Aquabacterium sp. OR-4: one gene and its partner. The protein of the gene in region 1 binds, or shares a complex with, the protein of each later gene. Links are inferred from orthologs where the notes say so. Each region holds a gene or a part of one and is shown in the gene's direction. Other genes may lie near its edges.

Region 1 (2,986 bases):
CTGGGCGGCGTGCTGGGCATCTTGCAGCAGGCGCCCAAGGCCTACCTGCAGGGCGGGGCCTCGCCGGCGGCGCAAGATCAAGGCGCACGCATCGAGGCGGCCATCGCCGCGCGTGCGGCGGCCAAGGCGGCCCGAAACTTTGCCGAGGCCGACCGCATCCGCGATGCGCTGCTGGCCGAGGGCATCGTGCTCAAGGATTCGGCACAGGGCACCACCTGGGTGCGGACCTGAACGTGCCCAAGACCCCTGCCGCGCCAGCGGCGGCCTCGGCCGCCGCGCCCGAAGGTTTTACCCCGGCCTACTGGGACGACGCCTGCCGCCACCTGGCCAAGCGCGACCGGGTGATGAAGAAGCTGATCCCGCAGTTTGGCGAGGCCCGTCTGCAGAGCCGGGGCGATGCCTTCATCACGCTGGCGCGGTCCATCGTCGGCCAGCAGATCTCGGTGAAGGCCGCGCAATCGGTGTGGGAGCGTTTCGTGGCCGCGGCAGGCGGCCCGGTGGCGCAGCTTTCGCCCACCGCGGTGCTGGCGCTCGACACTCCCGCGCTGCGCGGCGCCGGCCTGTCGGCGCGCAAGGCCGAGTACCTGTGCGACCTGGCCCGTCACTTCGACGCCGGCCAGGTGCATGTGGCGCAGTGGCAGCAGATGGATGACGAGGCCATCATCGACGAACTGGTGGCCATTCGCGGCATCGGCCGCTGGACGGCCGAGATGTTCCTGATCTTCCACCTGATGCGGCCCAACGTGATGCCGCTCGACGACGTGGGCCTGATCAAGGGCATCTCGCTGAGCTACTTCAGTGGCGAGCCCGTGTCGCGTGCCGAGGCGCGCGAGGTGGGCGAGGCCTGGGCCCCGTACCGATCGGTGGCCACCTGGTACCTGTGGCGCAGCCTCGACCCGCTGCCGGTAGACTACTGACCTGTACCGCAACGGCGGTTTGATCCACCCACCCGACCCCGCGGATGAGCAAACGACACTTCCTCGAATTCGAGCAACCGATCGCCGAACTCGAGACCAAGATCGAAGAACTGCGCTACGTGCAGTCTGAATCGGCGGTTGACATCTCCGACGAGATTGAACGGCTCGACAAGAAGAGCCAGCAACTCGCCAAGGAGATCTACAGCAACCTGTCGCCCTGGCAGGTGACGCAGATTGCCCGCCACCCGCAGCGCCCGTACACGCTGGACTACGTGAACGAGCTGTTCACCGATTTCCAGGAGATGCACGGCGACCGCCACTATGCCGACGACCTGTCCATCGTCGGTGGCCTGGCGCGCTTCAACGGCCAGGCCTGCATGGTCATCGGCAACCAGAAGGGCCGCGACACCAAGGAGCGCGCCGCGCGCAACTTCGGCATGCCGCGCCCCGAGGGCTACCGCAAGGCGCTGCGCCTGATGAAGCTGGCCGAGAAGTTCGGCCTGCCGGTGTTCACCTTCGTCGACACCCCCGGCGCCTACCCCGGCATCGGCGCCGAAGAGCGTGGCCAGAGCGAGGCCATCGGCCGCAACATCTTCGAGATGGCGCAGCTCGAGGTGCCCATCGTCACCACCATCATCGGTGAAGGCGGCTCGGGCGGCGCGCTGGCCATCAGCGTGGCCGACCAGCTGCTGATGTTGCAGTTTGCGGTGTACTCGGTGATCTCGCCCGAAGGCTGCGCCAGCATCCTGTGGAAGACCTCCGAGCGCGCCAGCGATGCCGCCGAGGCCCTGGGCATCACCGCGCACCGGCTCAAGGCCCTGGGCCTGATCGACAAGGTGATCAGCGAGCCGGTGGGCGGCGCGCACCGCGATGTGCGCCAGATGGCCTCGCAGCTCAAGCGTGGTCTGGCCGAGGCGCTGCGCCAGGTGTCCGACCTCAAGACCAAAGAGCTGCTGCAGCGTCGCTACGACCGCCTGCAGGCCTACGGCCGCTACAGCGACACCAAGGAGCGCTGACCGCGCAGCGCATGGCCCGCCGGCCTGCGACTTCGCCGCCTGATGCCGGTGCCGTGCCCGCAACCCGGCGCGGCAGCCCGCCTGGCGTGCTGGCCGTGGCCTACAGCGGCGGGCGCGACTCGTTGGCGTTGCTGCACTGTGCCTGCCGCGTGGCCTCGGCGCTGGGGCTGCAGGTGGTGGCACTGCACATCCACCATGGCTTGCTGCCGCAGGCCGATGCCTGGCTGCGCCAGGCGCAGCAGCGCTGCCGGCGCTGGCAGGCGCTGGGCTGGCCGCTGAGCCTGCGCTGGGCACGCCTGCAAGGTGCCCCGGCGCCGGGGCAGAGCATCGAGGCCTGGGCGCGTGCCGGCCGACATGCCGCGCTGCAGCGCCTGGCCGGCGAGGCCGGCGCCACTTTGCTGCTGCTGGCCCAGCATCGGCGCGACCAGGCCGAGACGGTGCTGTTGCAGGCCTTGCGCGGTGGTGGCCCGGCCGGGCTGGCGGCCATGCCGCCGGCGGCGCTGCGCCATGGCCTGGTGTGGGCCCGGCCCTGGCTGGCCCAGCCGCGCCAGGCCATCGAGGCCTATGTGCAGCGCCACCGGCTGCGGCCGGTGGACGATCCGTCCAACAACGACCTGAACCTGGCCCGCAATCGCCTGCGGGCCCGGGTCTGGCCGGCCTTGAGCGCGGCCTTTCCCGAGGCCGAGGCGGCGCTGGCCTTGTCGGCCCGCCGTGCGCACGAGGCCGATGCGGCGCTGGCCGAACTGGCGCAGATGGATCTGGCCACCTGCGCCCTGGCCAGCGACGCAGCCGCAGGCACTGCGCTGCAGGTGGCCGCCTGGCGCAGCTTGTCAGCCGCCCGGCAGGCCAATGCGCTGCGGGTCTGGCTGGGCCGGCAGGCCGGCCAGGGTGCGGCCGAAGCACTGCTGCAACGCCTGCTGCTTGAACTGCCCGGCGCGGCATCGTCCACATCCGGGCGTGCCACCCGATCCACTGGCCGTTGGCCGGCTGGTGGTGGGGCCGAGCTGCGGCTCTACCGCGGCCTGCTGCACTGGCATGCGATGGCCGCCGCGG
Region 2 (3,045 bases), 370 kb from region 1 along the record:
GGCGCTGGCCGCCTTCCATCGCCTGTGCCGCACCGAGGGCATCATCCCGGCGCTCGAATCCAGCCATGCCATCGCCTACGCCATGAAGCTGGCCGCCACACTGCCGGCCGACAAGCACCTGCTGGTCAACCTGAGCGGCCGTGGCGACAAGGACATCGGCACCGTGGCCGACCTGTCGGGCGCCGAGTTCTACTGCCGGCCTTCGTGCCGGGGCCAGACCGTCAAGGGTGGCGCACCGACCGTGGAGATCCGCAAGTGAGCCGCATCGCAGCCGTTCTTTCCGCCCTGAAGGCGCAGGGTCGCCAGGCCCTGGTGCCGTACTTCTGCGCCGGCGATCCCTCGGCCGAGGCCACCGTGGCCGTGATGCACGCGCTGGCCGACGGTGGCGCCGACATCATCGAGCTGGGCGTGCCCTTCAGCGACCCGATGGCCGATGGCCCGGTGATCCAGCAGGCCAGCGAGCGCGCGCTGGCGCGCGGCATCGGCAGCGTGCAGGTGCTGGACTTCGTGCGCCAGTTCCGCACCAGCAACCTCAGCACGCCGGTGGTGCTGATGGGTTATGCCAACCCGGTGGAGCGCTACGACCAGAAGCACGGCCGCGGCGCCTTCATCCGCGACGCCGCGGCGGCGGGCGTGGACGGCCTGCTGATCGTCGACTACCCGCCCGAGGAATGCGAGGCCTTTGCGGCGGAACTCAAGGCGGCCGGCCTCGATCTGATCTTTCTGCTGGCGCCTACCAGCACGGCAGCGCGCATGGCCCAGGTGGGCCGCATCGCCACCGGCTATGTGTACTACGTGTCGCTGAAGGGCGTGACCGGTGCCGGCCACCTCGACACCAGTGCTGTGGCTGAGGCTGTGCCACGGATTCGCGCGCATGTCAAGGTTCCAGTTGGGGTAGGCTTCGGCATTCGTGACGCAGTCACGGCCCGGGCAGTGGCCCAGGTCGCCGACGCGGTGGTCATCGGCTCGCGCCTGGTTCAGCTGCTGAACGAGGCACCCGGCGAGCAGGTGGCCAGCGTGGCGCGCGGCTACATGGCCGAGATTCGCGCCGCACTGGATGCCCGGTAGGCCCGCCTGCCGGCAATGATGATGATGAAGGAGTGCACCGCATGAGTTGGCTGGAGAAATTGCTGCCGCCCAAGATCCAGCAGACCGATCCGACCGAGCGCCGCTCGGTGCCGGAAGGCCTGTGGGTCAAGTGCCCGTCCTGCGACACGGTGCTTTACAACACCGACCTGGCCAAGAACCTCAACGTCTGCCCCAAGTGCAGCCACCACCACCGCATCGGCGCGCGCGCGCGGCTCGATGCCTTTCTCGATGCCGAAGGGCGCTTCGAGATCGGCCAGGAGGTGGTGCCGGTCGATCCGCTGAAGTTCAAGGACAGCCGCAAGTACCCCGAGCGCCTGAAAGACGCGCTGGAGAGCACCGGCGAGACCGATGCGCTGATCGTCATTGGCGGCGCGGTGATGAGCGTGCCGCTGGTGGCCGCCTGCTTCGAGTTCGACTTCATGGGCGGCTCGATGGGTTCGGTGGTGGGTGAGCGCTTCGTGCGCGGCGTCGAGGCCGCCATCGAGCAGAAGGTGCCCTTCGTGTGCTTCACCGCCACCGGCGGTGCGCGCATGCAGGAGGGCCTGTTCAGCCTGCTGCAGATGGCCAAGACCAATGCCGCGCTGACCCATCTGGCCAAGGCCAAGCTGCCCTACATCAGCGTGCTCACCGATCCCACCATGGGCGGCGTGTCGGCCAGCTTCGCCTTCGTGGGTGATGTGGTGATCGCCGAGCCCAAGGCCCTGGTCGGCTTTGCCGGCCCGCGCGTGATCGAGAACACCGTGCGCGAGAAGCTGCCCGAGGGCTTCCAGCGCGCCGAGTTCCTGGTGCAGAAGGGCGCCGTCGACCAGATCGTCGACCGCCGCCAGCTGCGCGCCGCCATCGCCTCGATGCTGGCCATGCTGCAGCGCCAGAGCGCCGACGCGGTGGCCTGAGGCTCACCCATCCCCCTGCCAGCGTCGGGCCCTGCGGGGCCCGATCTGCTTTGAGACCCCTGTCATGACCCTGCCCACCAACCTGCCGGACTGGCTGGCCCATTGCGCCGCGCTGCACCCGAAGACGATGGACCTGTCGCTCGAGCGCACCGCCGAGGTGGCGCGCCGGCTCGGCATCGGCTTCAAGGTGCCGCTGATCAGCGTGGCCGGCACCAATGGCAAGGGCAGCACCTGCGCCATGCTGGAGTCGATCGCGCGCCACGCCGGCTACCGGGTGGGCCTGTACCAGAAGCCCGAGCTGGTGCACTTCGAGGAGCGCTGCCGCATCGGTGGCGAGGCGGTGGCGGCCGACGAGTTGGTGCCGCATTTCGCGGCGGTGGAGGCGGCGCGGGGCGACCTGCAGCTCACCCAGTTCGAGTTCAGCACCCTGGCCATCGCGCGCCTGCTGTCGCTGGCCGAGCTCGACCTGGTGATCCTCGAGGTGGGCCTGGGCGGTCGTTTCGATTCGGTCAACGCCTTCGATGCCGACGTGGCGGTGATCACCAGCATCGCGCTCGACCACACCGAGTGGCTGGGCGACACGCGCGAGGCCATTGGCTTCGAGAAGGCCGGCATCATGCGAGCCGGCCGCCCGGTGGTGGTGGGTGACCCCGAGCCGCCGCAAAGCGTGCTGGATCACGCCCTGAGCCTGGGCGCCGACCTGTGGCTGCACGGGCGCGACTTCAACCTCTCGGGCGACCGCCAGCAATGGGGCTGGAACGGCCGCGGCCGCCGCTACAGCGGCCTGGCCTACCCGGCGCTGCGTGGCGCCAACCAGTTGCTCAATGCGGCCAGCGCGCTGGCCGCACTGGAGGCCTTGCGCGAGCGCCTGCCGATCAATGCGCAGGCGGTGCGCCAGGGCCTGGCCATGGTCGAGCTGCCCGGGCGTTTTCAGATCGTGCCCGGCGAGCCGGCCCTGGTGCTGGATGTGGCGCACAACCCGCAGGCCGTGGCCGCGCTGGCGCTCAACCTCGACCAGATGGGCTTTTATCCGCGCACCCATGCGGTGTTTGGCGCCATGCGC

What was found.
Region 2: the proteins of N4G63_RS08860 (region 1) and accD are in contact, whole or in part, in a solved structure (PDB 8UXZ), measured with the Escherichia coli proteins. The link is inferred for Aquabacterium sp. OR-4 from one-to-one orthologs.

Annotation. Positions count from the first base shown.
Region 1 is NZ_JAOCQD020000001.1:2,036,936-2,039,921, reverse strand. Bases 29-2,947 are described here. They hold N4G63_RS08860 (acetyl-CoA carboxylase carboxyltransferase subunit alpha), read left to right. Parts: upstream 29-961; coding sequence 962-1,933; downstream 1,934-2,947. Other genes in these bases: tilS (tRNA lysidine(34) synthetase TilS), read left to right, coding at 1,987-2,947; N4G63_RS08865 (DNA-3-methyladenine glycosylase family protein), read left to right, coding at 234-917; cysS (cysteine--tRNA ligase), read left to right, coding at 29-231. In the rest of the region: more of cysS, read left to right, coding at 1-28; more of tilS, read left to right, coding at 2,948-2,986. UniProt on the Escherichia coli protein: Component of the acetyl coenzyme A carboxylase (ACC) complex. First, biotin carboxylase catalyzes the carboxylation of biotin on its carrier protein (BCCP) and then the CO(2) group is transferred by the carboxyltransferase to acetyl-CoA to form malonyl-CoA.
Region 2 is NZ_JAOCQD020000001.1:2,408,467-2,411,511, reverse strand. The notes cover bases 68-3,045. They hold accD (acetyl-CoA carboxylase, carboxyltransferase subunit beta), read left to right. Parts: upstream 68-1,109; coding sequence 1,110-1,982; downstream 1,983-3,045. Other genes in these bases: folC (bifunctional tetrahydrofolate synthase/dihydrofolate synthase), read left to right, coding at 2,047-3,045; trpA (tryptophan synthase subunit alpha), read left to right, coding at 256-1,068; trpB (tryptophan synthase subunit beta), read left to right, coding at 68-259. In the rest of the region: more of trpB, read left to right, coding at 1-67.